Regions from separate parts of the Paenibacillus thiaminolyticus genome, predicted to be linked through region 2. Evidence: riboswitches for the same ligand, from Rfam matches in the RefSeq annotation. Region 2 holds a riboswitch; each other region holds the start of a gene.
The links. A riboswitch is a leader RNA that binds a small molecule or an ion and turns the genes downstream of it on or off. The one in region 2 is predicted to bind cyclic di-AMP.

Region 1: linked by a shared signal. The riboswitch ahead of FLT43_RS17565 (C40 family peptidase) and the one ahead of FLT43_RS23555 (TrkH family potassium uptake protein) in region 2 are both predicted to bind cyclic di-AMP.
Region 3: linked by a shared signal. The riboswitch ahead of FLT43_RS28325 (CAP domain-containing protein) and the one ahead of FLT43_RS23555 (TrkH family potassium uptake protein) in region 2 are both predicted to bind cyclic di-AMP.
Region 4: linked by a shared signal. The riboswitch ahead of FLT43_RS01205 (hypothetical protein) and the one ahead of FLT43_RS23555 (TrkH family potassium uptake protein) in region 2 are both predicted to bind cyclic di-AMP.

The regions. Positions count from the first base shown of each region.
Region 1 is NZ_CP041405.1:3,939,122-3,946,897, reverse strand. It holds gene FLT43_RS17580 (YwhD family protein) at 699-1,199, opposite strand; gene FLT43_RS17575 (M1 family metallopeptidase) at 1,337-3,313, shown strand; gene FLT43_RS17570 (carbamoyl transferase) at 3,319-4,140, shown strand; cyclic di-AMP (ydaO/yuaA leader) riboswitch at 4,380-4,527, shown strand; gene FLT43_RS17565 (C40 family peptidase) at 4,531-5,004, shown strand; gene FLT43_RS17560 (serine protease) at 5,344-5,751, opposite strand; gene FLT43_RS17555 (DUF4097 family beta strand repeat-containing protein) at 5,856-6,902, opposite strand; gene FLT43_RS17550 (hypothetical protein) at 7,110-7,776, shown strand, end outside.
Region 2 is NZ_CP041405.1:5,302,187-5,309,962, forward strand. It holds gene FLT43_RS23545 (phosphoenolpyruvate hydrolase family protein) at 1-9, shown strand, start outside; gene FLT43_RS23550 (CPBP family intramembrane glutamic endopeptidase) at 115-1,755, opposite strand; cyclic di-AMP (ydaO/yuaA leader) riboswitch at 2,000-2,155, shown strand; gene FLT43_RS23555 (TrkH family potassium uptake protein) at 2,214-3,572, shown strand; gene FLT43_RS23560 (potassium channel family protein) at 3,635-4,303, shown strand; gene FLT43_RS23565 (hypothetical protein) at 4,366-5,157, opposite strand; gene FLT43_RS23570 (LysR family transcriptional regulator) at 5,252-6,166, opposite strand; gene FLT43_RS23575 (succinate dehydrogenase cytochrome b558 subunit) at 6,499-7,173, shown strand; gene sdhA (succinate dehydrogenase flavoprotein subunit) at 7,189-7,776, shown strand, end outside.
Region 3 is NZ_CP041405.1:6,427,141-6,434,916, reverse strand. It holds gene FLT43_RS28345 (TetR/AcrR family transcriptional regulator) at 1-248, opposite strand, end outside; gene FLT43_RS28340 (MFS transporter) at 336-1,556, opposite strand; gene FLT43_RS28335 (FUSC family protein) at 1,798-2,841, opposite strand; gene FLT43_RS28330 (BsuPI-related putative proteinase inhibitor) at 3,046-3,924, opposite strand; gene FLT43_RS28325 (CAP domain-containing protein) at 4,117-4,860, opposite strand; cyclic di-AMP (ydaO/yuaA leader) riboswitch at 4,867-4,998, opposite strand; gene FLT43_RS28320 (hypothetical protein) at 5,293-5,568, shown strand; gene FLT43_RS28315 (histidine phosphatase family protein) at 5,600-6,214, opposite strand; gene FLT43_RS30960 (GNAT family N-acetyltransferase) at 6,111-6,557, opposite strand; gene fosB (metallothiol transferase FosB) at 6,584-7,009, opposite strand; gene FLT43_RS28300 (hypothetical protein) at 7,028-7,285, opposite strand; gene FLT43_RS28295 (class I SAM-dependent methyltransferase) at 7,350-7,776, opposite strand, start outside.
Region 4 is NZ_CP041405.1:293,138-300,913, reverse strand. It holds partial or broken gene FLT43_RS01230 (universal stress protein) at 1-1,558, opposite strand, end outside; gene kdpC (potassium-transporting ATPase subunit KdpC) at 1,641-2,261, opposite strand; gene kdpB (potassium-transporting ATPase subunit KdpB) at 2,293-4,326, opposite strand; gene kdpA (potassium-transporting ATPase subunit KdpA) at 4,339-6,018, opposite strand; gene FLT43_RS30730 (potassium-transporting ATPase subunit F) at 6,051-6,113, opposite strand; gene FLT43_RS01205 (hypothetical protein) at 6,245-6,661, opposite strand; cyclic di-AMP (ydaO/yuaA leader) riboswitch at 6,781-6,962, opposite strand; cyclic di-AMP (ydaO/yuaA leader) riboswitch at 7,072-7,260, opposite strand; gene FLT43_RS01200 (barstar family protein) at 7,601-7,776, opposite strand, start outside.

The DNA of each region.
Region 1 (7,776 bases), 1.4 Mb from region 2:
TATTTTTTGTGTGGTGGATCTCGTCTCTCCGTAGAAAAAATCGATTTAAAACGCTATGGGTGCCAAGTTTTGAGTAGGAAAATGGACAATCTCCACCCCTTCATAAAAAACAGGGGGGTTCCAACGGTCTGAAAACTGCACCATTTCCCTAGACACGTCTATCCGGTAGGCGAAATCCGCAAAACTGCACGATTTCTCCAGACATGCCTATTCGGTAAGCGAAATCCTGTGCAAATACAGCAATTCGATATGGACGACTTGACCAGAAAGGGAATCCTGCAAAACTGCAGGAATTTCACCCGTTTCGCTTCGACTTGAAGCAAAAGGGCCTAAAATGATGTAGATTTGCAGCAATTCCTCGGGATGTGGACTCATTGAGCCGAAATTCCTGTAAAATAGCAGTAATTCCCTCCACACGTTCAAGCCTAAGGAGGCAACGATGCCTCCAGAAGGCAATGATGCTTCCTGAAGACGATGATGCCCCAGGATGGAGTTTTCCAACGGCCTGATAATAGCAGGATTCTTTGCCCAACAGAGAGATTAGGCGAAAAATGCTGCTGCCATGCAGGATCTGCGGAAGTGCTTCAGCAGGCAGGGCAACGCTTCGCCTTCCCCGCAGCACACAAAAAGACCTGTTCCCTCAAGCATGCAGGGACACAGGTCTTCTTCATGTAACATCTTGCCTCATCGATGGGTTACTATGCCAGCTTCGACTTCAACTCATCCGATGAACGCTCCCACCATTCCGCATTATGCGTCATCAGCAGCTCGCGCAGCGCTGCCTTCTCTTCGGCGTCAAGTCCGTCCACGATGACACGGCGCTTCATCGCGTAATCCATATTGTTCACATGGTCGGCGAGAATCTTCCAGCCGCGTCTTGCCTCCGTATCGATGAGCATCTCGCAGGCGGTGACTCCGCCATAGGATGTTCCTTCCGCCGTCCGATCGACCGCGACCCACACAATCCAGCAGCGGCGGCCATTCGGCACGTCCTCACAGTTCGGCGAGAACTTGATGCCCCGCTCCACCTTGCTCTTCGCATGCATGGCACCCATATCGATGTATGCCCGGCCTTCGTCAATAATAACCGGAGATACGTTGTTCAAATCGATGCTGCCGGCGCCAAATCCTTTATGCTTAGTGCCGCTCACGACATTGAGAGCGAGAGGCTTCTTCATCTTCTTATCGGAAGATTCCATTCCGCACACTCCTTCCTCACCCGTGCTCCTGACTGCGGAGAGGCCGGGTATCAAAATCATTTTCATTTTAGCTAATATTCCGCAAAAAGCCAACATATACATGCTATAGATGCTTGTCAACGGGAGGTAAGAATCGTATGACCCGACGCAAAAATTATCGCCCACTGCTCTGGATCACCGCACTTCTCATCGTAAGCTCGATTTTGTACATCCGCTTCTGGCCTTCTGAGTCGGTCCCTTCCCTCGGTTCAGACATGCCGAAGAACATCGCGATGGAGCCCGTTACTCCGCAGAATATCGAGTCTCCGGCTGCAGAAGTGCTCAGTGAACGAATCGCTGAATATCATATCAATGTCAGATTGGACGAGTCCGCTCATCTGCTGCAAGCCGCCCAGACCGTAACGTGGCTCAATCCGGGCAAAAAAACGGTGAACGAGCTCTACTTCCATCTGTATCCGAATGCATTCGAGTCCCCGGATACGACCTTCATGCGGGAGTCGGGCGGCAGGCTGCGGGAAGATGCCATGCCAGGGGACGGATACGGCGGCATAAGCTTGACGGCGCTGGATACGACCGACGGACTATCCTTAATGAACCGGATTGAGTATGTCCAGCCCGATGACGGCAATGCCAAGGATAAGACGCTTATAAAAATTCGGCTTCCCCAGCCGGTCAAGAGCTACGAAAGGATTACGCTCACCATGAAATTCGAAGTGAAGCTGCCCAAAATTTTTGCCCGGATGGGGTATGCAGAGGATTTCGTCATGGCCGGCCAATGGTTCCCCAAGGTGGCTGCTTATGAGAAGGTCGGAGTAAGGGGCCGCTCGTCAGAAGGCTGGAATCTGCACCAATACCACGGCAATTCCGAGTTTTACGCCAATTATGGCATTTACAGCGTCAAGATTGAAGTTCCCGACACGTATACTGTCGCTGCGACCGGCTTCCCTACGAAGACGCCGATATTGGCGAACGGCCGCAAGACGTATCAGTTCTATGCGGATGATGTTCATGATTTCGGGTGGGCCGCCTCGCCGAACTTCATCTATGTAGAGGAACCATTCTCAGCGCCGAATGTGCCGGGCGTGCGCATCAAGCTCTATCTCGATCCGAAGCATGAGAATTTGAAGGAACGATATCTGTATGCAGCGAAGGCCGCGCTCTCCAAGTTCAGCGAATGGTATGGCTCATATCCGTATTCGACCCTGTCCATCGTCGTGCCGCCCAAGGCGGCCAACGGTGCAGGCGGGATGGAATATCCGACGCTTATCACCGCCTTCGGTGCGGAAGATGACAGTCCGGGCTACAATCTGGAACGAACCGTCGTTCATGAGATCGGCCACCAATATTTCTACGGGCTGCTCGCCTCCAATGAATTCGAGGAAGCGTGGCTGGACGAGGGCTTCACCTCCTATGCCGAAGACAAGCTGATGGAGCATGAATTCGGGGTCGCGCCGAATCTGGCCGTGGAAGGGAGCTATATGACGGACCCGGCTCCGCTCAAGCTGGCAGCGTGGGAATACAAAGACCACAGACATTATGCCGAAAATGTGTACATGCGTTCCAAGCTGGTCCTGCTCGCCATCGAGAAGCAGGTGGGCGAAAAGACGATGCACCGTATCATGCGGACGTACACGCAGAAGTACCGCTTCAAGCATCCGACGACCGCAGATTTCCAGCGTGTCGTCGAGCAGGTCACCAAGCGGAAATGGACCGATTTCTTCAATCAATATGTGTATGGGAACCAGATGGCGGACTTCGCTGTCGAGGGGATCGACACCCGCGTTCTGGACAACGAGGGAGCCCCCCGCTACGAGGCCACGGTTCATATCGTGAAGAAGGGCGCCGATTATCCGAGCGTGCCGATTGTATTCCACTTCGCGGACGGCACCAGCACCCGCAAGGTGTGGAACGGAGACGGCGAACGGATGCAATACCGGCTCAACCATACGGCGCCGCTGGACTGGGTCATGATCGACCCGCTCTATACGATTGTCGTGGAGAATAAGCATATCAACAATTATATGAAGGCGCATGTGGAGGAGCCCGTCCGCACCCGCGTCAATCTATCCATCGTCAAATTGCTTGAAATGATCTCGAGCGCAGTGGGGTGGTGAATCGAATGAAAGCCTATATGAGTCATGGTCTGTCCTGGGTGAAGGAGCATATCTATATCGCAGTCCTCCTCTTCTTATATCAATTATTATGGGGCTTCTTCGTCTATCGCTTCATTGACGGCGCGGTGCTCCCCGTCCTGCAGCGGTACCCCGATCCCGCGCCGACCGAGATGACGGCACGGCTGTTCCTGGCAGAGAGCCAGTTCATTCTGATGAAGACGAATGATTACTTGCCCTTTCTGTGGACGGTGGCCGCCTTTATCTTCATCCGTCTGCTGCTGACGCCATTCATTCGAGCCGGCGTATTCTATTCCATGGCCCGGCAATCCGGGTCGGGGCTTGCTTTTTTCGAGGGAATCAAATCGATCTGGAAGCCGATGCTGCTCCTCTACTGGCTCGAGACCATGCTTATCGTGCTTCCTGCCTACTGGTTCATTCCGCATGCCGTGCGCCAGTTCGCCGATGGTCCGACGCTGGCGGCCGTGATGACCGACATCGTGCCTTACGCTGCCTTGTGGCTGCTTGGCGCGTGGGTTGTCCGCCAGTTGTTCCTGTCGATGCAATTCGGGGCCGCCTCAGAGCTCTCTATCCTGCATGCGCTCCTGCAAGGAATTCGACGGATGGCTCCGCTGCTGGGCTTGTCTGCCATATTCGCCGGTATCGCCCTGCTGACCGGTCTTCTGTTCACTGCGGCGGCCATGTTTTGGACGGGACTGACGGCGCTCATTCTACAGCAGGCGTTCCCTGCTGTCCGTACGCTGCTCCAGTTATGGGGATTGTCCTCTCGTTATTCGGTATGGCAGCAATCGGGAACGGAAGAGAAATAAGACGAGAGAAAGAGGCTATTTCTGTCCGATAGAAATTCATACTCGCCCTGAATTCCAAAAAACTTGTCCATTTCGTCACGTGGTGGCGATCCGGGCAAGTTTTTTTGGTATTTATGGACAAAAAGTATTTGTCAAAGCGAAAAAGGTCTGTTACAATAAGTCGTAGATTTATTACAACTTTGTCATGAAAGCGGCAAGATCTCTTGCATTTTTGTTACATATCATTGAACCTGAATCTTAGACAAAGGATGCCGAATTTCCGGATTGGCCGGAAAGCGGGGGAACCAGTTTTTTGGGTGAATTGATCTCATTCGCTTCGATCAGAGATCATAGGGGACCTTCAACCGAACCCTTCAGCTAACCTCGCAGGCAAGGAAGGGGCTTTATCATTTGAAGAAGAAGCTGGTATCTGCTGCATTGGGGCTTAGCCTCTTATTCTCTTTCAGCGCAGGAAGCGCATTTGCAGCTACGAAGATGGATTCTACGATTGACGATTTGATGGGTATTTCTTACATGTATGGCGGTTCGACAACCAGTGGCTTCGACTGTTCTGGCTTCACGAAGTACGTATTCGACAAATTCAGCATCGATCTGCCGCGTTCGTCTACTTCCCAGTTCGAAGTTGGCGAGAAGGTGAGCAAGAGCGATCTTCGTCCTGGCGATCTGGTCTTTTTTGACACCAGCGGCGGCAATGGCGTGTCGCATGTCGGCATCTACGTCGGAGACGGCAAGTTCGCTCATGCCTCGACGAACAAAGGCACGCGCATTGATGAGTTGAGCATGGATTATTATGAGAAGCGTTATGTTGGTGCCCGTCGCGTCATGAGCGAGAAGGAATACACCACCTACGCTACAGAAGAATAGTACCGCAATCATTTATATGTTGGTTACCTAACCCGATGGGAAGCGAATATTCGCTGCTTATCGGGTTTTTACATTTATCTGTAGAAGAAGATGAATCTGGACTTTAAATCATATGCTCGCGGCCCCGGCCACGTTCTGGTCATTGTCACTAGAGAAAGGATTCTATCCATGATTTACCCCGTTTTTCCGCACTGGAAACTCAACTTGAATCCAGATGAGTCAGCCACCCTCTACCTGTAAGAATGAATGCAGACTGCCTTGCTTGACAAGGCAGTCTGATCGGGCCGAACAGAGCTCTTGGTTACTCTCCTATTGGTCTATCTTCAGCAGGACTGGCAATCATTCGCCATGACGTTCCATATTGCGATGTTTCTCGTGGAACAGTCTGCCTTCCTTGCCCAACTTTTCCCTCAACTCTTGTCGAATCTGCTTGCTGGTCTTGCCTTCCGTCGCAATGCCATGCTTCTTCGCAAGCAGCTGAATTTTTTTCTCGTGCAGCGATTTCATCTGCTGGCGCAATTCTTGCATCTGCGTCTTAATCTGCTCCAATTCCTTTTCCGTATCGGCCGCTTCCCGGGAACTGCTCTTGTCCGCCGCGTTCGCCGGCTGTACAATATCCGACACGACCTGTCCGAAAGGCTGCCATTGGGCCGCTTCGTTGGCGCTTCCCGCTTCTGCCGCGGCCGGAGAGGCAAGCAGCAGAAGCATGAGGGTCGTCCATGCTGCTACGGCTGGAGTCCGCTTCATGAGTATCCACCTCCTTATGCCGACGTTGGTACTAGTATGTTCATCCAACCTGAAACCAAACTGAAAAGAGGCTAAAAGTTTGTTCAGGTCTGATAGAAAGTCGTTTATTCGCCCAATGTGAATTCTCCGGAACGGGTGCGTACCTTCAGCATCGTTCCGCCATCACCGAATGCCCCGCTTACCGTATGGTTATTCTTGTCCTGCTCCTCGTAGCGCATGCCGTCCCAACGGATGCGGCCGCTGCCCGAGCCTCCGCTGAAGTCCACCGCCAAGTCTGACGGCTCCTTGCTCAGGCTGACTGTTACATTGCCGCTGGACGCCTTCAGATCCGCATCGTACCGCAGCTCATCCGCTTCAATCGTAATGTTGCCCGAGTCCGATTCGCCGTTCAGCTTTGCATGTCCGTCCGATAATTTCGCATTTCCGCTGCTCGTACGGAAGTTCAACACGTTGGACTCATACTTCTCCACTCGAAGGTTGCCGGAGGAAGCGATGGCTTCCATCTCAACCGCTTCGATATCTTGGATGCGGATATTGCCGCTCTTCGTCTGAACCGTGAAGGATTCAGCGTGGACGTCCCCCGTCGTAATATCTCCCGATCCGGCCTGCAGTGCGGCAGTCCGTGCCTCGATCCCGTTGATGCGGATATTGCCGCTTCCCGTACTGACTTCCATTAAAGCACTATTGAGACGTTCCGCTTCCACATTGCCGCTCCCTACCGCGACTTGAAGCCCATTCCACTGCTGTTCCGGCAGTTCGACCGTCAGCTTGACATCGAAAATGTGAACGCCGAAATTCACGCCGTCAGGCAGTTGAACGCTCAATTGAAGCGTATCACCTGTCGGGGTCACCTTCAGGTCAATGCTATCCGCATCATTGTTGCTGACCCGGCCATGCAAGCGGGTGACAATATCGTCCGTGCTGCCCGGAATCAGCTGTACATCCACGCTTCCCGTTTCGACGGTTACATTTTTAATCCCGGCCGCATCAATCGACTTCTCGATATGTACCTCCTTGGCCGCCGTGTTGAGCAGACTGTCTCCCGCTTGGGAGAGCCATTCGCCAGACTTATCCGCCATAGCCGGATTGAACATGAACACGACTCCGATGATTCCGGCAATGATTAACAATACCCCGGTAAGTTTTCTCATATCTCTTCTCCTAATAATCGCCTGTTTTTACAGACGAACACGCGGTCCGCCTGATTAGTCTGCTTCAGTATATCACGCTGCGCCACATCCATCTCCGGTCCGACGAAGTAAACGAAACCCGACTTAGGTCCAGTTCATGGAAACACTTGGGCTGCCGATAAACGATTTAGGTATGACAATTTTATCCTCCATGTTGGTCCCTCACCAGTGAGACAGGTTGGGAAATCGAAGGGCGCCAATCGGTATGCGGCGCTTGGGTGCGGGGCAGGTCTCCAAAAAGAAAAAGATAAGAAATGGGGTCATGAGAAAGTGAACGCTGTCAAAGTAATTATCGCCCTGGTCGCGAGCATGGTGGCCGGTGGCGCCTATGCATGGGTAACTAAGAGTTGGTCCGACATTATTCCGATTTACCCGTTGATTGTTGCCGGATGTCTGTATCTGTTCACGATATGGGTATTCAAGAAAAAAAGCACCGCCATCTTGTTCGGTGTTCTGCTGAGTATCGCAGCCATTACCGCTAATCTGTTCACCGGCATGGCGTTATTGAAACATGAAGTCAAGACCGAGATGGTCAATGCCGGTATGCTCACGGGCACCAATGCAGAGATCAAGGATGCGGTTAATGAAATCGTCGATGAATACTTGCTGGAAGTGACGGGTTACCAAGGAATTGTCGGGTACACCGTCAGCCTGTCGATCGGCGAATTCACGACCAAAAGCGGCAACACCATCGCCGATGACGAGCCCTCCGCAGCCGGAACCGTCTTCCAGGCCGTCAAGTTCGGCATTCTCCTGCTAGGACCGGCGGTTATAGTCTGGAGAAGAAAAGAAAAGACGGAAGAAGAGGCTCCCGCCGCTTCGGCGGAGGACAACG
Region 2 (7,776 bases):
AAATCGTAAATAAAGAAAAACAGCATTGCTGGGCTTGTCCCGCGACGCCTGTTATAAATAAGACGTGTACGGGTTAACCGCCGCTTGGCAGGGTCAACCCGCGCACGTCTTTTTTCATGGCAGCCTTGCGCTATACCGATGGAGATACCTCACGCTGTACACGATCAACATCGGCAGCGCCAGATAGAATACGCCAAGTCCGAGGCCGGACGCTGTGCCCTCCAGCAGATAAGAGATGCTCATCAGCACGTTGTCGAGCATGAGATGGGCGAACATGGCCGTCCAGAAGCCATGGCGCAGCATAATGGCGAGGAACAGGAGGCCGATTATGAGCAGCTCCACCGGTCGCGAATAGTACGGGTAAATCGGATAAGTCACATGGCCGAAGGCCCAGATCAAGGTCGGAATGACCCCGGCTGCCCAAGGGTTCCGAATCCAGCGGTTCAGCAGGCCGGTCCCGAACCAGCGGAATACGCCTTCCTCTGAAATCGCCGCCATCCAGGCGAGGAGCGGATAGAGGGCTGGCGCGGTCAGATTGAGCGGAGACATGGAGGCATCGGTGGCCGACCAGGCGCCGAAGCCGGTCTCCAGCGTCAGGAAGATGACGCTCTGTACCCCGAGCAGTACGCCCGCATACAGCGTTCCGAGGCGGAATGACCCGGTCAAGACCGTGCCGAATGACCGATCGCGCCATGTCGGCAGCAGCTCGCTTCGTCCTGACTGTCTCCAGAAATAAGAGCCCGACACCAGCGAAAAATAAAGGAACAGCCCTTGCGTAACCGTAATGGCCCCTTGCAGCACGAGGGCCACATTCAGATTCAGCTCCGTACGGGGCACTCCGAACTGCAGGACGACCAAGCCGGGCATCATATTCCACATATGGAGCATGGAGATGGCGCATGACAGGAGCGACAGAGCGATTAAGGTGCCTGAGCCGAAGCGGATCCGCCGCCGGTAATAAATGCAAGCCCACAGCGCAAGCATACTGAGTCCCATCGACATCCACCGGTAGCCGATACGATAGAGGGAACCGGCGGTCTCGGTCTGCTTCACATCAATGTCCTTGTAATCGGACGGAATGCTCCAGACGGGATGCAGCGCCACGACGCGATCTAAGCGCATGCGAACGACTAGTTCGAGCCGGGCAGCCCCGATCTCGCCCTGCTTGACGGAGTAACGCAGTTCATCCGCCTTAGACAAATGATCATCCTGCAGTTCCAGCTTGGATACGTCCCAGCCGAGCGCGTTCAGCTCGCGGTCGGCAATTGGCCGCGCCTTCTCAACGGCGAGCGCGGGGGCCTCCGATTGTGGACTCTCTGGAATGGCGGCTAATTCATACCCCACGATGCTGCCGCTTGTCATATGTACATCAACCTTCAAAATGTCGTTCCCATCGGGTGTCGTGACACCGAGCAGGACTTGATAAATATCTATCGGGGCCTGGCTGTCCCATGGAGCATAGCTGGCGGCCAGCCTCTCCCGGTTCATATATCCCGACATTAGTCTGTCGGTCTGGTAGACGACCGTCGGCTCCTGTTCCGACAGCATGATGCGGCTTCTCCTCGGCTCGCGCTTCACAAATTCAACCGCCCGCTCGGCAGCCTGCCGCTTCGTAAGAAGCGTTCGCTCCTGCTCTGGCCCGGTCCGGTTCGCTTCCTGAAGCGAGGGAATAACTATCTGCAGGAGCACAAACACTATAAATCCAATGATCGAAGCCAGCCATAAACGTTTCGTTACATGATGGAACACAGGCATAGAGCTACCTCCGTTATCGATTCCGGTGCTTTTCATTATTGTATCCACTCCATTGGCGTAAAGTCCAGGCATGAAAATTATGGAATAAACCAGCTACACGCTGAAATAGAAAGCGCGAAAGACACAGTGAGAGATTAGGATAGGATGTAAGCGCTATTTAAAGTCTTTTTCCTATATTTTTTGTTTATTTTGTGCCTGCATCGACTTTGTGCCCCTGTCATGAAACGTATATAATCTCGTTATGAATTGAATACGGCCGAATTTCGTGAATTACGAAAGCGGGGGACCCGATCATTGGGGTGAATTTTGCGCCGATCCGCATTATGGATCTTGGCAAATAGGGCGGCCTGGACGCGCCCGAATCCGTCAGCTAACCTCGTAGGCATTGAACGTCAGGATACCAGCGTTAGCATTGGAGTTCCAGTGCTTTTTTTCGTGCTGAAAATGAGGTGATTTCGTTGAAATCAATTAAAAAAGCATCCCGGTGGAAGCTCACCCCGCCGCGAATTCTGGTGACGGGGTTCGGGACGATTATTCTCATCGGGGCGCTGCTGCTGATGCTTCCGATAGCCAATTCAGATGGCCAGCCTCTCCCTTTCATCGATGCGCTGTTCACAGCCACGTCGGCAACTTGCGTAACGGGGCTTGTTGTGGTGGATACGGGCACGCATTTCACCTTGTTCGGGCAGATCGTCATTATTACGCTGATTCAGGTCGGCGGACTTGGCTTCATGACGATGGGGACGCTGTTCGCGCTTGCCTTCCGCAAGCGTATTTCGTTAAAAGAACGTCTCATTTTGCAGGAAGCGCTGAATCAAGGCAGCATGGAGGGCATCGTTCGCCTGATTCGCAAGGTGCTGCTGTACGCCTTCAGCATCGAAGGTGCAGCGGCGGTCCTGTTCACGCTGCGCTGGTCATTTGACCTGCCGTTCGGCAAGGCATTGTACTTTGGCATATTTCACGCGATATCGTTTTTCAATAACGCCGGCTTCGATCTGTTCGGCTCCGTATCGGGACCGTTCAGCAGCCTGACCCGGTATGTCGGCGACCCGATCGTGAATACCGTCTCGATGCTGCTGATCGTGCTGGGCGGACTCGGCTTTATCGTCCTGTCCGATGTAGCGGAATACCGGCGCACCCGCAGACTGGCGCTCCATTCCAAGGTCGTGCTGACGATGACGGGCTTGCTCATCGTATTGGGCGCCATCGTCATTTTCGTCTTCGAATTCACGAACCCGGCGACGCTGGGCAGTCTGAACGGCTGGCAGAAGATGTGGGCGGCATTCTTCCAATCGGTCAGCCCGCGTACAGCCGGAGCGAATACGGTCGATATCGGCACGATGCGGCAAGCAACGCAGTTCTTCATGGTCGTGCTGATGTTCATCGGCGCCTCTCCTGGCTCGACGGGCGGCGGAATCAAGACGACGACGTTCGCCATTCTTATCGGCGCCGTCATCACGATGATTCGGGGGAAGGAGGACATCGTAATCTTCCGTCATCGGCTGGGCAAAGACCGGATATTTAAGGCGGTCACGATAACATTGATGGCCTTGTTCATGGTGATCGGGGTAACGATGGTATTGTCCACGACCGAGGATCATCCATTTTTGATGATATTGTTCGAGACGACTTCGGCGTTCGGGACCGTCGGACTAACGGCGGGCCTGACGACCGATTTGACCGTAGTCGGCAAATTATTGATCTGCCTGATGATGTTCGCGGGGCGGCTGGGTCCGATTACGCTGGCCTATGCCTTAGGCCCAAAAAGCGAACGTGAGCTATTCAAGCACCCGGAAGGAAAAATTACGATCGGATAAAAGGCCGGCATTCCGGGATTACCATATAGAAGAAGAGTAATGGGCGAAGGAGCAATACGAACATGGAGTTACAGCAATTTGCAGTCGTGGGGATGGGCAGATTCGGTTCGAGTCTGGCGCAGGAGCTGGTCGAGCTCGGCCATCAGGTGCTGGGAATCGATAAGGATGAAGAGGTTGTCTCGGAGATGAACAACGTCTTGACGCATGCCGTCGTTGCCGATGCGGCGGATGAGGATGTTCTTCGTTCGCTCGGCATCCGGAATTTCGATTGCGCCATTGTCGCTATCGGGAATGATCTGCAGACGAGCGTTCTCGTCAGTATCCAGATGAAGGAGCTTGGGGTCAGAAAAGTGGTCGCCAAAGCCGTGTCCGAGCTGCACGGGCGCGTGTTGGAGCGGATTGGCGTCGATCGGGTCATCTATCCGGAAAGGGATATGGGGATCCGTGTGGCCCACCAACTGGTATCGCCGAACCTTCTGGATTATATCGAATTGTCCAAGGACTATACGATTGCGGAGCTGAGTGTTCCCGGCAATTTGCGCGGCAAGATGCTCAAGGATGTCAACCCGAGAGCCCGGTACGGCTGCAGCATCGTGGCGCTGCATAAGCCGAACGGCGTGATTATCGCTCCATCGGCCGAGGATGTCCTCCAGGACGATGATGTCATGGTCGTCATCGGAACGAATGCCCAGATCGATCAATTCGAGGATCAGATCGGGAAGCGCAGGTAGATGCAATAAAGCCCTCCAGGCCATTCCGGCGGAGGGCTTTGCTGCATGCATGCAGGGCGGGATTAGAACAGAATTTTGGCCATAATCAGTAAGAGCAGGAAATAGCCGCTTAGGCTGGCCAGCACATACACGAAGCGGTTATTCCGCGACACTTGGGCTTGCTCCAGCGACTCATAGATGGTCATCATGACCGATACGAGCCAGGCGAGGCCGGCGATGGAGAGCGCCAATAAATAGAATGACAGCAGCGAGATGATTCCGGCGACCGCATAGATAGGTCCGTAAGGCATCTGCATCGCCGCTAACTGGACGAAAAAGGTCTTGGCGTCGAGCTTCCGACCGCCTTTCCAGCGGTTCACGAAGTAGAGCGAGCCGAAGAGGGCGGCCAAGGCGACGAGATGGAGCAGCATCAGCTGCAGAAAATATGAAAACGGCGGAGCCGTGTTGCCAAGTCCGATCGGCAGGGGGCCGAACAGAAACTTCGCGAATTGGTCAATGAACAGATAGCCGAAGAGCGCAAATCCGATCGCAGACGCGGCAGCGCCGATCACGCCGTACCAATAATCGGCTCCCGTCGTCATATAGCTTGCCGCCTGAGGCTCCTTCATGAGGCGGACAACGCGTGCCATGTCGATATTCGGCCTGGATGTCTTCGGCGAGCCATAACCTGGATCCGTCGGCTGCACGGGTTCCTGCGTATGACGAACGGGAAACGGCTGCTCCGCCGCGGCGGCAGTCTCCCACCGATCCGGAGAGGACGCCTGGGTTTCATCTGCTGGGCGTCCCTCATGCACCCGGCACGTATGTACTTCGTGCTCTTGCAGCGGTTCGCCGCATCGATTGCATACTTTCATCTTCTCTACCTCCTAGATTTCCCCCATCATGCATGAACATATCGGGTCTCGTGTCTCTGTATATGTAACAGTATTAGATTCGACGCATCCTCTCCTATTCCTGCTTCGATTGCGCATTCCATCCGGAGGCGGCCCGGGCCGTCTCTTCGATGAACCGTCTTGCGGTCAGACTGAGGGCGGCTTGCTTCGCATAGACAAGCGACGTGATCCGCTCCGTCTGCACCAGCTCCTTCAGATGGATGGCGACGAGCCCGTTGTCGTCCAGCCATTCGGAGCGCAAGTACGATTTGGGGAGCAGCGCCGCAGCATGGCAGGGAGACAGCAGGCGGACGATCGCTTCGAAGGAGTCGATCTCCATCCGGATGTCGGGAACGATATGGTGGCGCCGGAACAGGTCGTCGATCAGCTTGCGGTACCAGGTGCCTTTAGAGAACAGCAGCATCGGGAGACCGTTCAGCCGGGCAATCGAACCCTGATCGCCGGAGGCCAGCTCATGCTCCCGCGGCATGACCAGTTCCAAATGATCGGAGAACAGGGGAAGACAGACGAGGCTCGGATCGCGGATCGCGTCGGCGACCAAGCCGACATCAACCTTTTGATCCCGGATGAAGGAAATGATCTCGTGCGTCTTGCCGGTTACGGTTTTCAATTGCGCTTCCGGATATTTTTCTACAAATAAAGAAACAAACAGCGGCAGCGTCGTCTGCAGCGTCGTCAAGCTCGCCCCGATCGTGACGGACGCATGGCCTTCGATCTTGTAATCCGCGATCGACTTCAAGAAATCAAGCTGCCGGTTGCGGATGTCGAGCGCGAACTCATACGTAATCTGTCCGACCCGGGTCAGCTCCAGCCGCTTGCCGTTCCGGATGAACAGATCGACGCCGAGTTCGCTCTCCAGCTTCGCGATTTGGCGGGAGAGGGCGGGCTGGGACAGGTTGAGCCGCTTGGATGCCTGATTCAAGGTTGATAATTCAACGACGGTAGCGAATGATTCCAGCAAATCGAGCACTGCGCTTCCTCCTTTTGCCATGTACTAAAAGGTTGCCATTTCAGATAAATGACTTTGATATGCGTAAAAGTTATTAAAATTATAAAAACATTGCAATACCATTATAAGAGAAAAAGAGGTAACATGAGAAGTGTCACAACTTAGTCACAAGTATGGAGAGCGGTTACATCGGCATCCCTCAAGAGATTCACCCGTATGTCATAATGTGGATCGCCTCCGATTTCGCAAAAATGACAAAATGTTGACGCTTTCGACAGGCACGGGTAAAATGAGGGTTGTTTCAATTACCAAAATCTACTGGTACGTACATGGAAAGGGGAAACGGCACGCTTATGAAACGAGGTTATTTTTACTCGCGGAAGTTGCATTCGCTTCTCGGGGTTATCCCGCTCGGCTTCTTTCTTGTGGAGCATATGCTGACCAACTTCGCGGCATTTGACGGCGGGAAGGAAGCGTTTCAGAGCAGCGTCAAGATGTTGAATGACCTGCCGCTCATTTTCTTTCTCGAGATGTTCGGCATCTGGCTTCCGCTTCTGTATCACGGAGTGTATGGTCTCTATATCGCCTATACCGCGAAGAACAACGTAGGGAACTTCAACTACGGGCGCAACGTGGCATTTCTATGGCAGCGGATTACGGGGGTCATCACGTTTATTTTCGTCACCTGGCATGTGTTCGAGACGCGCTTCCAGATTACACTCGGCAATGTGACGCATGAAGAGCTGGGCACTCATATGAACGGTATCGTATCGCAGCCGCTCATGTTCGCCGTCTATACGATCGCGGTCATCGCGGCATCGTATCATTTCACGAACGGACTGTGGGCCTTCCTCGTCAGCTGGGGAATCACGATTGGCCCGCGCGCGCAGAAGGTGTCGGCCAAGATTTGCATGGGCTTGTTCGTGATCATGTCCGTCTTGTTCGTATTGTCGCTGTTCGGCTTCCGCGGAGAAGAGTTCCAGGCGGCTTCCGTTATGATGGATACAGTCAAATCGGTTATTGGTTAAGGGGGAGGACGCATAATGGCTAAGCAGAAAATCATCGTCGTCGGCGGCGGTCTCGCCGGTCTGATGGCTGTCGTAAAAGCAGCGGAGGCAGGCGTGCACGTTGACCTGTTCTCTCTGGTTCCCGTCAAGCGGTCCCACTCCGTATGCGCTCAGGGCGGAATCAACGGGGCGGTCAACACGAAGGGGGAAGGCGACTCGCCATGGGAGCATTTTGACGATACGGTATACGGCGGGGACTTCCTCGCGAACCAACCTCCGGTCAAGGCAATGTGCGAAGCGGCGCCGGGCATCATCCATTTGATGGACCGGATGGGCGTCATGTTCAGCCGCACGCCGGAAGGGCTGCTTGATTTCCGCCGCTTCGGCGGCACGCAGTATCACCGGACAGCGTTCGCCGGTGCAACGACCGGCCAGCAGCTGTTGTATGCGCTTGACGAGCAGGTGCGCCGTTGGGAAGCCGCTGGTCTCGTCACCAAGTATGAGCATTGGGAATTCCTGTCGGCCGTTATCGACGAGGATGAAGTGTGCCGCGGCATCACGGCGCAGGATCTCCGCTCGATGGAAGTCAAGTCGTTCGCGGCCGATGCGGTCATTCTCGCGACC
Region 3 (7,776 bases), 1.1 Mb from region 2:
TCACGGGGCGTCAATAACGGATCCCGTTCAATGATTTGCATCCGATCATAGAGCAGCCTGTAATAATATTTGAATATGTTCAGCAATAGTTCTTCTTTGGACGCATAATGCTGATATACGCTGCCCTTCGACATTTTGCAATATTGGGCTATCTCCTGCATCGTCGTCTGCACGTAGCCTTGCGTAGCAAACAGCTTCATCGCTGACTGCAAAATATGCTTCTTTTTATCCGCCGAACGATCCTCCATGACTATTGATGCCCCCTTAATTACTGTTCCGCGCATGCGAATAGGACTTATCTTAACGAAAAAGTCCCCCGCTTGCAATCGGCCCCCTCACATAGACGCCGTCGAGGATTGAACCTCCTCCTTCCCGGTACGCTTCCAGCTGGCGAGAATCAGCGTGCTGAGCAATAAAATCGCGGCTCCGAACAAATAAGGAATATTGGTATTCACATCATACAAAATCCCGGCAATCGACGGCCCGATAATATTGCCCAGACTCATATACGCCGTATTCATGCCGGCGACAAAGCCTTGTTCGTTGCCTGCCATTTTGGACAGCAATGTGTTCAGTGCCGGCCGAATGATCGCGGTGGCGGCAAAGAACAGCAGCGTTACGGCAAAAATCGCTCCGAACTGCCGGACAAAGAGCGTCAACACCATCGACGCGCCGGCCAGGATGAAGGAAGCATGCAGCACCTTCTTCTCGCCGAAGCGGCGCAGCAGCCTATCGATCAGAACCGCCTGCACGATAACCCCAATCAGGGCCCCGAACGTAATAATAAGTGAGATTTGCTTCGGAGTGAATCCGAGCTTGCCGTCGAAATACAATCCGAATATCGATTCGAAATTTTGCAGGCCGAATGACATCGTAAAAACAAGCGCAAGCAGCACAAAATACGGCGCCTTAAAAGAAGCCAGAAACTGCTGCACCATAGTCGGCCGCGGCCCGTTCTTGCTCGCCTGTATCGCGCTCCGCTTCTCCGGAGGCAGCGTCTCGGGCAGAAATAGCAGAGAAAGCAGCGTTCCGGCTACGGCTAACCCGGCGGCGAAGTAGAAGGGAACGCGAATGCCGTATTCCGCGAGCAGTCCCCCGATGCCCGGACCGATGACCACCCCCAGCGTCATGGAGGCGCCGAACAGTCCCATCCCCTTGGCCCGTTCATCCTCGGTCGTAATATCGGCAATATACGCCATCATAGGCGAGGTTAACAAGGCCGCCCCCAAGCCGCCGAGAAGCCGGGACAGATACAGCATCCACATCTGATCCGCGAAGGCGAACACAATTTGCGACAAAGCGAATATGCCGACCCCGCTTACAATCAATATTTTGCGGCCGTATTTATCCGACCATTCCCCTGCAATCGGGGAGAACAGGAATTGGGTCAACCCAAAAGCGGCAACCAGGTAGCCCATCGCCTGCCCTCCGCCGCCGAATTCCTGCAAAAAAGAAGGCAATATCGGGATGATCAACCCCATTCCTACCATTGTCACGAACATGTTCATCATCAAGATGAACAATGGTCCGTTGAACTTCCGCCTTGCTTGCGACATCTCTCTCGTCCTCCTCTATTCTCTCGTCTGTCCTTCTGTTAATTCGATGCCTGGGCTAGCGTGAGTCCACCGTACCCCGCCAGATCAGTACCAATAGGTTCTCAATATGACTATAGGGTCGTTAACATTCTACCTCAATAAGCCCGCTCAAGTCAAAAGGCTCCTCGATAGCTTCCCGGATGCTTACGCCATAAAAAAAGAACCGCATTCGCGGCTCTTGCAAAGTAATTCAAGCGGAGGACTACAGCAAGCTTTGCAGCAGTCCTTTATCTTCTTCTTTATCTACATGTCCGACCAGACGGTCAAGTCTGCTGATCTGGTGGCCGTATTCATATAAGGACGCAGCCACGATCGACAACCGCAGCACTCCTTCCGGCCCATCCTCGCCGTACTGCAGCGCCTCGGTCATGAAGCGCTCGTTCTCCCGCTCCAGATTGGCAATCTCGCCGCTATCGGGCTTGACCTTGTCCTCGAACTTGAGCAGGACATGCTCATGGCACTTAATGAGCAGCTCCAGATGGCGATCGAAGAACAGATCGGATTCCTTCGTCCGGGCCGACTGGAAATAATGCTCCTCGATGATGTTCAGCACCTCGATGCCTTTGCGCAGCGTGTTCAATAGCTGCTTGTACACGACGATGCGGCGGGTATGCCGGTATTTGGCCCGCTTCAGCTTCTTCGTCTCCTCCTCGAAGAGCTTGTATTTGTCCGAGATCGATTTTAAGGAATCCTCCAGCCCCTGCTTCTCGACGCGGAACGCGCTCTCCTTCATCTCATCCGAGATGGCGGTGCGCAGCAGAAGCGACATCCGGCTGAATACATTCTGAATCTGCCCGATAAATTGCGCCTGCGGATTCGGCGGAAAGAACAAAATATTGATTAAAAATGCCGAACCGATACCAGTCAGCGTCAGCGCGAACCGCCCAAGCGCGAAGTCCCATTGCCCCGATGCTTCCATGACCGAGATGACGGTAACCAGCGTCAGCCCTACCGTCTCCTCCATCTTCATCTTAAGACAGATAATGATAACCACGATACATACAATCCCGACCGCAATCGGCTCGTTCGAGAACGCCATCCCTGCCAGGAGGGCAATCGCGGCCCCCAATGTATTCGTCTGCAGTTGATCGAGAAAATAACGCCATGACCGGTAGATGGACGGCTGCATGGCGAAGATGGCCGCTACTGCGGCAATTACCGGCGTTTTGAATTGAAAATATTGACTGATGTATAAGGCGAGCGTTACGGCGATCCCCGTCTTTAACACCCGGGCGCCAAAAGCCATGGCCCTCCCTCCTTCCTTCTATCCTATCCATATGGACAGATCTCCATCGTATGCCTTGTATGGACAAAGTTTTATTTTATCTGATCTTATTGTAAAAGCAAGTCCTGAAGGCGGCAATATGCTTCTATCCGTTCCGCTCAGTTGACGACAAAAAGCCTTCATGCCGGATGTCCGGTTAGAAGGCCTAAGTCCGCGTTTCTGCTTTTAGAATTGGATTTCCTGCTTCAAGTACGCTTTTTGTTCGGTCACCAGCCAGAACTCGACCGTATAGGTTTGACCTGGCTTCAGATTCACAGGCTCACGGTATGTCAACGATTTCCCGGGAAGGACCGTCTCCTCTCCCAATACGGTTAAATAAACTTTGTCCTTCGAGGCCTGATACACCAGTCTGCCCGCCGAGTCGGTTACCTTCACATCATAGCGCTGCGAGGAGCCGAACAGAAGAACCATCTCTTCATGCGATACATTGGTTACGGTGAACGTCAGCAGCGCCTCACCTTGCTTGCTGCGGCCGACCTCCAGCTTGGACTCCAGCTGCGGAAGCTGGACCGCCTGCTGGAACTGCTTCGCCAGCTTCTTGGCCGCTAGCTCCGAGATCGGCTCTCGGAAGTCAAGCTCCCCTGTCACGAGCGACAGGGATACGGCCGCATGAATATAGCGGTCCGCCCAGGCCGAGCTCTTGTACGGCGATGACTCCGCCTGATCGAACGCCGGCACGGCAATCTCGTCAAGCTGGTATCCCCGTACGAGCGCAGCGATCAGCTCCTGATAGGTTACGCTTCGATCCGGCTGGAAATGAGTGGCGTCCGTTCCCTTCATAAGCCCCGCCTCGATGACGGCGGGAATGGCCCCTTGCGCCGTGGCCCAGTGATCGGCCGCATCCGCGAATGACGTGCTCGTCTTTTTCGTATCCAGACCGAAGAGTTCGGTCAGCAGGACCGCCAGATCAGCCCGGCTCAGCTCGTTGATCGCTGCTTCTATGTTGTCGGGCTCAATCGTCCGGGGTTCAGCGTGTGTTCCTGCCGGAAGGACCATCATGCCGGCAATGAACAACCCAAGGGCAAGCGTACTTAACTTCTTCATCTCAATCTACTCCCTTCGCGAATATCGGAATGAATGCATGAACGCATCCTCCTATATTTTACCTGACGATCTGCAGGCATCGGAAGTTGCAGTAATCAAGAATATAATGCCCTTTCAGAGCCAGCGTCAACCGGAACGCGACAAAAGCGGCACCTTCTCCCGGTGCCGCTGCAGCTTTGCGCTATTTTCTTGTTAGCCGGTAAACTCTTGAACCCATACGCCATTGTAGTACGCGACCCCAATCGCTGTATAATTAGAATTCAAAATGTTTTGGCGATGACCTTGGCTGTTCATCCAAGCGTTCATAACTTCTTCAGGCGTACGCTGGCCTTTGGCAATGTTCTCGCCAGCCGTGCGGTATTGAACGTCCTGCGCTCTCATCAGATCGAACGGCGAACCAAGCGTCGGCGATTGATGGTCAAAATAGTTGTTGTCATACATATCTTGCGCCTTAATCATCGCTACCTTCGTCAGTTTCTCGTCCGATTTAAGGGGATTCAGGCCGGCTTTGGCCCGTTCCTTGTTGACCAGATCCACCACTTGATTCGCGAAGTCGGACTTCTCCGTTGCCGAGCCATTACCCGTGCTTGGCGCTGGCTGAGCCGGCTTCGGTTCAGCAGGAGCAGGCGCTGGCTTGGATTCCGGCTTGTTGACCACGCTGCCTGGATCTTTATCCGTCGGCTGCTGGCTGCCGTTATTGGCTTGGTTATTCCATTCCTTCATCAGGTTGTCCAACCAAGATTGCCAATCCGCGGACTTCGCCGGATCCGGAATGATGGCCTTCGCATTGACACCATTAACTTTGACCATATAGCAATTCGGGCTTTGCGCCTGCACCGCATCTGTCTGCGGCGCTGCGAAGGCGGAACCGGCCACCAGGACCGGAGCTAGCGCAATGGCACTGGTTACTGCGACTTTTTTGAGTGTATTCTTCATAAATTGCATCTCTCCCTTTGCAGCCTACGAGGTTAGCTGTCGGGTTCGGGTCAAAGAGGTCACCCCTGACGCAAATCTGCGCCTTCACCCCAGAAGTTGGTTCCCCCGCGCTCTTCCGAGCTTCGGCTTGATTCGATTTCGTACACATCGTAACACGAATAGTAGGAGAGATCATGCTATAATATATGGCACTAGATTAAGATTTTGTTACCTCTTTGTAACCTTTTTGACACCTAAAAAAGTTTACTAGCGCCGCATTTCCCGAGCCTCTGCATCCCGAGAATCACGCTGCTCCGCGATCTGCGAGCATTCAGATAACACCCTCGTTGTTATAAAAACTATCCATCCTTCACCATCACTGATCTACCAAATACCGCCAAAATGTATTATAGTAAAATTCGGTTCTTCGAATAAGATGATATAGAGGTGCCTATGATTATTCGAATTATTTTGGGAGTGCTGATCGTCGCCGCGGCCGGATTGTATTCACTCATTGAGGATGATCTATATCAATTATTCAACATTACGGGTTGGATTGGTCTCGGGCTGTGCGGGTTCGCCGGCATGATGTCCGACGGTTTTAGACAACCAGAGTACAACAGGGAGCACAACGCCAGTCAAGGCGCAGGCTTCGTCGCCACGCTATGGCTGCTAGGCACACCGAGCCTGCTCACATCCTTACTGCTGTACATTCTGGTGTACCGTTGAGACTTCTTCACGAATGCTTGCGCACATGCGATTACCAGGCTTCCGCCTCGCGGGCTTCCTGGTAATGAGAAGTGTCGCCATGCAGTAGAATGCTGGCTTCCCCGTCCTTGAAATGCAGCTTGCATAGGCATGCCGGATGAATGTAGGGAAGCTCCCACAGCAGATGAAGAGGGCGGTTCTCCGCGTAAGCCATCAATAGCTTCACCACGACCGTATGAGTCACTATCAAGACCGATTGGCCCGGATGGTCACGCACAATGGTCAATAGCCGCCCTAAAGCCCGCTCCCGAACTTCATGGAATGTCTCGCCGCCTTCAATCCTGAATTGGCCCGGGTTTTTCCAAAACAGATCGTACTGATCCGGATCCCGCTCCTGCACTGACGCCTGCGTCTGTCCTTCCCATACGCCAAGATGAATCTCCTTCAGTTCGTCGCAGCGCTGAACCGGAACATCGCGCTCCCTCCGTATCAACTCGGCGGTCCGGTACGCCCTTCCGCTGGGACTCGCATATATCGCATCGATAGTCTCATGCCGCAGCGCCTCACCCAGCCAGACCGCTTGGCGGACACCCAGCTCGGTCAAGGGAGAATCCTGATGCCCCTGCATTCGATGCTCCAGGTTCCATTCCGTCTGGCCGTGGCGCACGAGATAAATGGTTGTCGGTTTCATAACTTTTCTCCTCCCTGTCTTGTTCAAGATGATCTGGCAGCCGCCCTCCAATCCCTCTTCTCTCCCAGCCGGGCCGTACAGCGACGGTGAAATACAATGCCATCGGGTGGAACAGATTGCGCCACATGGTGCAAAATCCAAGCACTTGATCGCCAAGCAGCGCTACATACGATGAGGGCTCCTTCGTGCCTCCCGCGTCCAACTCTACAGATCCCCCATACCGGTACTGCTGCCGTTCCGGTCCCCAGATTCTGGCGCATAGCCGCTCCACATCGGCTTTCCAGACTTCGGAATAGGGAACAATATGCGGTTGTTGCATTGTGCCTCTGCCCTCCATTCTTCTGTCTATGAATCAAAAAATTGAATATGCGGCTTGCTGGCACGGTAATATTGCAGCCGATCGCCAAGCGTCCCCGTATGGAACTCGAAGCAGTGATTATCAGGATCGAGAAAATAAATCGACTGCTTATCCTCTTGTGACCGTTCCCGTCCAGCAAGCACCATGACTCCGTAAGCAAGCAGCTTCTGGCGCACCGCCTCATAATCCTCCTCATCGATGCTGAACGCGATGTGCGTGTAGGTAACCGGCTGCCGGGAACGGTCTACCTCCTCCTGATTCAGTGCAATCCACAAGCCGTGGCAGTCGAAATAAGCCAGCCGTCTCCCGACGGCTAGCAGCTTGCCTTCCAGAATATCGCGATAGAACGCGATCGAAGCCTCCAGATCCGATACAGAAAAACAGAAATGATTCAAGCCTCTAATATAAGACATCGCTTCCTCCTTTTCAGGTCACATCGGCTTCGAAGCTAATTCCACAATATACGCGACATTCTCATCGAACCGGAGCGCGTAATCGAGAGCAGATAGCCGGACGAAGGCCGTGTCATCCAGATCGAACATACTGATTCCAGGCAAGTAGTGCCCGGAACTGCTCAACACGGTATCATCCCTTCCCGGGAACCGGAATGTATACCTGTAATCCCGGCACGAGACGTAATCCGGGAGTAACCGGATGCTGATATACCATTCATCATCCAGCATGACCAAGGAGCGGCGCGAGTCTCCTTCCATCGAAAAATGCGGGGAGCGGATATGATATACGCTCGCCCCCTTATATTCTCCGGCACACCGCCACCATCGAAGGAAAGGAAGGATGTAAGGATGCGCCGGACCAGCCTCCATACAAATGAAGCAGTTCAAAGCCGTTCACTTCCAGCGTGCGGGCCAGTTCCTGCGGATACGTATAACGCAGATCTATCGTTGTTTTGCGTTCTTCACGCAGCTCCTCCCCTTCGATAAAACGCCGGATCGTCGTGTAATGCTGAACCTGGGCAATAGGATCATACGTGGCAATTGTATATACTTCACATCGATGCTCCGGCCCGATCTCGATGGTCCGCCAATATTCCTCTACGGGCGGCTGAAGAAGCTCCTCGGCCGCCGGGAATCTGGTATCGAAGAGCAGGATGCCTTCCGGCGTCAATACGCTGCGGATCGATTGAAGCAGCCGGTTCTGCAATTCATTGGTCAGAAAATGC
Region 4 (7,776 bases), 1.6 Mb from region 2:
GCGCGCTTCCCGGGACATTGGTGTGAGCCAGTTCGTCCACGAGCACGACATCCGGCCGGGTGCGCAGCACCGCCTCCGTATCCATCTCCTCGAGGCGCGCTCCCCGATACGTGACGATCCGGCGCGACACGATGGCGAGGCTTCCCACTTGCGCCTGCGTATCGCTGCGGCCGTGCGTCTCCAGTAATCCGATCACGACATGGAGCCCTTTGCGCTGCAGCTCATTGCCCTCGCGCAGCATCGCGTACGTCTTGCCCACGCCGGGAGCGCCCCCGACATATACTTTGAAGCGGCCCCGCTTCGGCTCGGCGGCGCCACCCCAACCTTCCCGCAAGGCCGCCTGTCCCTTGCTTGCAGCGATGTCGGGCTTCCTCATCTTGGCGGCCAGCATACGTTCCCCTTCATATTGAGTACGATCCGCCATGAAGAACAGATCGATACGATCCATCCTCCGCAGCAGGCCATTGACTGCGGAGCCGTGCCAGAGCTCCTGGAGCCGGGTCTGCTTGGAATGGCCCAGTACGAGCCGGGTCACCCGCCGCTCGGCCGCATAGCGGATAAGCGCGTCCGGTAAGAAGCGGCGGGAAGGAAGCGGACGCTCCTCGAATCGTCCGCCTACCTTCTCCGTCAGCTTCCGCATCGAGCGCCGGAAGGCGCGCTCCTCCCGGGACAGCTTCTTCCCCGGCCGAATGAATGCGGCGGCCAGCATATCGCCATTAAGCCGCCTGGATATCTGCTGGCCGCGGCGAATATAGAGGGAGCCGTTCCAGTGATACTGCACGGCGACGAGGATGCGCTCTGCCGAACCGGCCGGGCCGTCCATCCCCTTCGCTTCCCGGCGCTGCGCGAGCGAAGCGTGCGCGTCCTTGGCGACCAGCCGCAGCGCAAGCTCCCGCAGCAGCGCCACCTGATCGCGCTGGAATGCGGGGGCGCCCGCAAGCGCCGCTCCTTCCCTGCTTACGCCCTCGGCCGCCGCCAAGCGGGCCATCATCGTCTCCGGAGTGACGTCGATGAGCCTCACTTCGTCGGCTAGCGCGAGCACGTCGGCGCTTACCGCGGCTTCGCCCGCAAAGCCCGACAAGGCCTGGGCCTCCTCATTCGCCCCGTCCAGCTCATAGACATTCACCGTCGTAATGATGCTGATGCCATGGGCGAGCAGACAGCGAATATCATCAAGCCGCGATCAGCGCCGCGCCTCCGGGCGGTTGCGGTGGGCTAAGCCGTCAACAAGCAGGACGTCCGGATTGCGGGCCAGGATCGCCTCCACATCGAGATCCTGCTGGCCCGCATTCCCTGGAGGCCACGGAATGCCGGGAATGGATTCAAGCTCCGCTCCCGATTCCGCCAGGCCCGCCGGGTATAAGCCCGCGCCCAATCCTGAGCCGCCCGCGATCGCCACATTGACGCCCTGGCGCTTCAGCAGCTGCCCTTCCTGCAGCAGCTCATACGTCTTACCGCAGCCATCGACCGGGCCGATATACAGCTTCAAGCTGCCGTGCCTCCGATTCTGGAGCGGCAATAATCGTTCATCCGGCGCCTGCCGCCGTTGTTCTTCCACGCGTGATCCCCCCTTTGGGAAAGCCCTGCTTCTGATTGGGCGAAGGCGATAAGCGTACCGGCAACAGAGCAGCGCCGCTCCGTTACCGGTCCAGCAGCGCCCGGAGATCCAGGTTCAGGGCCAGTACATTAACCCGCGGCTCGCCGAAGAGCCCGAGATCGCGCCCTTCCGTATGCTCGCCAACCAGCTTCTCCAGCTCCGCCGGCGCGATTCCGGTCAAGCCGCTGATGCGCGGAATCTGAACCCGTGCCGTCTCCGGCGTAATATGCGGGTCCAGGCCCGAAGCGGAGTTGGTGACCAGATCGATCGGAAGCTGAGCGGCCGGATCAGCCGGATTGCCGCGCTCCCAGTCGCGGACGGATGCCTTCATCCGTTCCAGCAGCTCCGGATTGGACGGAGCATAGTTATTCGAGCCGGACGCTTCCGCCTGATAGGCGATGCTCGATATCCGGCCATGGAAATAGCGCGGATCGTCGTACGGCTGGCCAATCAGCTCGGAGCCGATGACGGCTCCGCTGCTGTCACGGATAAGACTTCCATTGGCGCGCTCCGGCACCAAGGCCTGCAGCAGTCCGGTGCAGGCGAGCGGATAGAGAATGCCGCACAGCACGATGAAGACGAGACTGAGCCGCGCTATGCTAAGGACAGCCGATACGCCGCTTCGGGCATCTTGCTCCTGTGGCGCCTGTACAGAATGGTTCATCATAATTTTTCACTCTTCCTTCCCGACTCGGTTATACCCAGAGATGAACGACCAGATCGATTAATTTGATGCCGATGAATGGCGCGGCGACGCCGCCGAGGCCATAGATGAGCAGATTGCGGCTGAGCAGCCGTCCGGAGCTCACCGGACGATAGGAGACGCCCTTCATCGCCAGCGGAATCAGCAGCGGAATAATAACGGCATTAAATAGTAATGCCGATAATATGGCCGACATGGGCGAACCGAGGCCCATCACATTCAGCGCCCTCATCTCGGGAATCGCGACCATGAACATGGCGGGGATAATCGCGAAATACTTCGCGATATCGTTCGCGATGCTGAAGGTGGTCAGCGCGCCCCGTGTCATGAGCAATTGCTTGCCGATCCCTACCACTTCGATGATCTTCGAAGGATCGGAATCGAGATCGATCATATTGGCCGCTTCCTTCGCGGCGATCGTGCCGCTGTTCATCGCCAGCCCCACATCGGCCTGGGCCAAAGCCGGCGCGTCATTCGTACCGTCCCCGGTCATGGCGACCAGCTTGCCTGCCGCCTGCTCCCGGCGGATGACGGCGATCTTGTCCTCCGGCTTGCTCTCCGCGATGTAGTCGTCCACGCCGGCTTCGGCGGCGATGGTCGCGGCGGTCAGCGGGTTGTCGCCCGTGCACATGATCGTCTTGATACCCATCTTGCGAAGCTGCTCGAAGCGTTCGCGCATGCCCGGCTTCACCATATCCTTCAAATAAATCAGTCCGGCAATCCGCCCGTCTACCGTGACCGCGAGCGGGGTGCCGCCCTGTGAGGCAATCCGGTTCCCCTGCTCGTCCAGATCCGCAGGGATCGTCCCGCCTTGGGCGGCCGCCCATTTTTTGATTGCATCAACGGCTCCTTTACGCACTTGGCGCCCGTCCTTCAGATCGACGCCGCTCATGCGGGTCTCCGCTCTGAATTCAATCCACTCCCCGCCCTCCGCAAGGGCAGGATCGAACGTAAGATTTTCCTTCTTCATCAACTCCAGCACGGAGCGGCCTTCAGGCGTATCATCGTTCAGGGAGCTAATCGCGGCCCATTCGGCCACGGTGCGCAGCTGTTCATTCCCGACAGGCACGAACTCGCTGGCCATCCGGTTGCCGAAGGTGATCGTTCCGGTCTTGTCGAGGATCATTGTGTTGATATCCCCTGCGGCCTCCACCGCTTTCCCGGACATCGCCAGCACATTGTACTGCGTCACCCGGTCCATGCCGGCTACCCCGATGGCAGACAGCAGCCCGCCGATCGTCGTCGGAATCAGACAGACGAGAAGCGCAATGAGAACCGCCGCATCGAGCTGAATATTCAGGTAGGCCGCCATCGGGGCCAGAGTGACAACCACAATCAGGAAAATAAGCGTCAAGCTGATCAGCAGCGTATTGAGCGCGATCTCATTCGGCGTCTTCTGCCGCTTCGCTCCTTCAACGAGCGAGATCATCCGATCCAGGAACGTATCCCCCGGATCGCTCGTGATTCGTACCTTGATGGCGTCGCTGACAACGCGCGTGCCGCCGGTCACCGAGCTGAAATCACCGCCCGCTTCCTTGATTACGGGAGCCGATTCCCCCGTAATCGCGGATTCGTCCACAGACGCGAGACCCTCGATAACTTCTCCGTCACCGGGAATCACGTCCCCTTGCGAGACGAGGACGATATCGCCCTTGCGCAGCTCCGATGCGGCCACCATAGCAACTCCGTCTCCCGTAACCTTGTTCGCCACAATGCCCACCTTCGATTTTTTCAGAGCGCCCGCCTGGGCCTTGCCCCGCCCTTCCGCCAACGCCTCTGCGGCATTGGCGAACAGCAGCGTGAACAGCAGAATCAGGAACACGGCCAGATTGAAGCCCATAGTTTCCTTCGTGCCGAAATAGCCCGGGAACAAGAGCATCAGCAGGACAACGAAGGTGCCGGCCTCGACGACGAACAAGACGGGATTTCTCATCATCGTCACCGGATTCAGCTTCCGAAGGCTGTCCTTCCCTGCCTGCTTGACGATTTCCTTCGTCAGCATGCGCTTGCGATTTGTCGTATTCATTTCCGATTCACCTCACAGATTCCGGAGCGTCAGATGCTCCGCGATAGGACCAAGCACGGCAGCCGGAAGGAACGTAAGTGCCCCGATAATAAGCACCGTTCCGACCAAAATACCGACGAAAAGCTTATTATCGGTCCGGAACGTGCCGGTCGTCTCGGGAACGGGCTGCTTGCGGAGCAGCGATCCGGCCACGGCAAGCAGAGCGATCATCGAGATATAGCGTCCCAGCAGCATGACGAGTCCGGTCGACAGATTCCAGAACGGCGTGTTATCCCCCAGCCCTTCGAAGCCCGAACCATTATTGGCGGCGGAGGACGTATACTCGTACAGCACCTGGGTAATGCCGTGGAAGCCCGGATTCGTAATGGCCCCTCGGCCCAGATCGGTAACGAACGCAATCGCGGTCGGCGCCAATATGATCAGCGGATGCGCCAGGATGGCAATCGCAATCAGCTTCATTTCCTTCGCTTCGATCTTCCGTCCCAGAAATTCGGGAGTGCGCCCGACCATCAGTCCGGCGAGGAACACCGCCAGGATCGCATACATCAGCATGTTCACCAGCCCGACGCCGTCCCCGCCGAAGACGCAGTTCAGCATCATCTGCGCGAGCGGCACCAATCCGCCCAGCGGGGTCAGCGTGTCGTGCATATTGTTGACCGAACCAGTCGTCGCGGCAGTTGTTACCGTCGTGAACAGCGCGGACTGGGCGATGCCGAAGCGTACCTCCTTGCCTTCCATATTGCCCTGGGACGCATCCACCCCGAGCGCGCTCCATGCGGGATTGCCCGCGCTCTCGGCATAGTAGGCCAGGCTCAGGAACAGCAGGAACAGAATGGACATCGCGCTAAAAATAACCCATCCCTGCTTCCGGTTCGACGCGAAGCGGCCGAATGTATACGTAAGCGCGGCCGGAATGCACCACATCATCAGAATCTCGAGCACGTTCGTCAGCGGAGACGGATTCTCGAACGGATGCGATGAGTTGACGCCGAAGAAGCCGCCGCCGTTCGTCCCGAGATGCTTGATGGACACAAGCGATGCGACCGGGCCCGCAGCGATATGCTGCGTCCCGCCCTGCAGCGTCTCCGCTTCCGTCACCGGAGCCAGCGTCTGCGGCACCTTGAGCGCCCCCAGCACGAGCGCCATCACGATGGCGAGCGGCAGGAGAAGGCGCGTGTGCGCCTTGACGAAATCGGTAAAAAAGTTGCCGATAGCCCGGCCCGTCAAGCCGCGCATGAACGCGATTGCCACCGTCAATCCGGTTGCGGCGGAAGTGAACATCATCATCGTAATGACCGCCATTTGCGAGAAATACGACAATCCCGTCTCGCCGCTATAATGCTGCAGATTCGTGTTGGTCATGAAGCTGATGACCGTATTGAACGCCAGCGTGTGCTCTATTCGATCCGTTCCGTTCGGATTGAGCGGCAGCAGATGCTGGAGCCGCAATATAACGTAGCTAACCGCGACGAGCATCAGATTCGTGGCGAGCAGGCTGAACATATATTTTTTCCAACTCATATCCGGACGGCGGGCAAGCCCGCCCAATCTGTAAATCGCGTTCTCCACCGGTCCGAACAGCCGGTCCGTGCGATTGGGCTCATTGGAGAACACATGGTATATATAAGTGCCAAGCGGCTTCACCAGCAATAACAGCGCCAGCAGCACGACGGCGATTTGCAGCCAGTCCATAGAGGTTGCCTCCCTTATTTCCTTCTACTGCCTCAGAATTTCTCCGGATGAACCAGAGCGTAGCCTAAATATAAGAAGAGAAAGACAGTAACCATCCCGATAACGATCATCCTCGCTCTCCTCCTTCATCCACGACCCGCCCGCACCAGGCCAAGAAGCCATAGAACAGGGCGAATGCCGCAGCAATGAGCACAGCCATAACGAGATCGGACATGCGGATACCTCCTTAGGAATGAGCGGCCAGATCGTCCGTTACCAGGAACGAATAATTCCGGCTCGCTGTATAAATGACATAGTTGGCGCCCAAGCCGCGGTAGACGAGCCGCGGATTTGGATGTTCCGTAATAACATAAATCGGCTTCGACGTCCAGATCCGGCAGATTTGCAGGTACCGGCAGCACAGATTCAAGCTTCGTTCGAACAAAAAGATTTTGCCGACGGCCAGCTGCGGGATGACCCATGTTTTCTCATCGGCCGTATGAAGCATAATGAGATGGCGAGCGCCCAGAGCGCGCATCCGCTTCAGCTCCGCACGGTTGTTCGCCAGGGCGGCGAAGGGAATGTCCTTCTCCGCCAGCAGCTTGACGAACGCTTCGCCTGCGGCATTCGCCGCAGACACCAATACGACTTCCTGTTGACCCATTTCTTCTCTCCTCCGATTCTTCGTCCGGAGACAGCAACAAAAAAAGAAGCCGGCAACAAGAGGAACTCTTCTCGCGGCTTCCAGGCACAGCAAAAATAACCGTGTCTTTCACGACGTTCGTTGCCTCTCTCGGTACGCTTACGAGGTTAGCTGTCGGATTCGGGCGAGAGAGTCGCCCTACCTCGGGACATGGCGCATCATTCGCGCCGCCGCATGCCCCGGGATTCACCCCATGAATGTGCCCAGACATCCGGTTGGTTCCCCCGCTCCCTGCCGTGCAGGGATTCAGCGATACAGACAATCATGTGCAATTGGCATAAAAAAGACCGCAGAGGACCCCCCCTGCGGCCGCAATGGTCACAAGTTCATCATCCTCTCCCTCATGAGCGCAGCAGCCGCGGATCGCGGAATGCCGCACTCAACAACGCTTACGAGGTTAGCTGTCGGATTCGGGCGGTGAGAGTCGCCCTACCTGAGTGATGCGGCCCTAGGCGCCGCGCTCAGGATTCACCCCATGTGCCGCTGATCGACTCTCACACCGATCAGGCGTCACCGTTGGTTCCCCCGCTTTCCTTGCGGAAACTCAGCGATTGTGAAATGAAAATATTTGAAATTTATGAATCGTATATTACGCTTGCCTCTACACTTTGTAAAGGAGGCGGAAAGGCAGAAAAATTCCTTTTTAGCAAGAGTAGAGGAAGCGGCAGCGGTTACAGAAGCAGCTTTCTTTACCGGGCTCGCTGTAGCTCGCGTTTTCACTGTTATCCTGGTTCAGCGGGAGAACGTCCTCTTTTCGCGGAAAAAACGGGCTTCGTCGAACTGGTCCCGGCTCCCGAAATGCACAAAAAAACCGTCTCCTTGTCAATGGTTGCGGCGATGCCTCCATTTGACCCAGAAACGGTTACTTTATGTGCTGGAGCGGTCTTTCCGTCCGTCTATTCAAGCCTGGACGACAAACGAAAATCCTTCGATCTCCTCGGCCGCCTCTTCGAATAGATCGAGCAGCTTCCGGCCGTATTCGCCCAATTTTTGCTCGCTTGTCTCATAGTCCAGCCAGGTGACCGTAAGCGGCAGCTCGACATATCCGGCAAGACAATCCCATAGCGCGTCCAGGT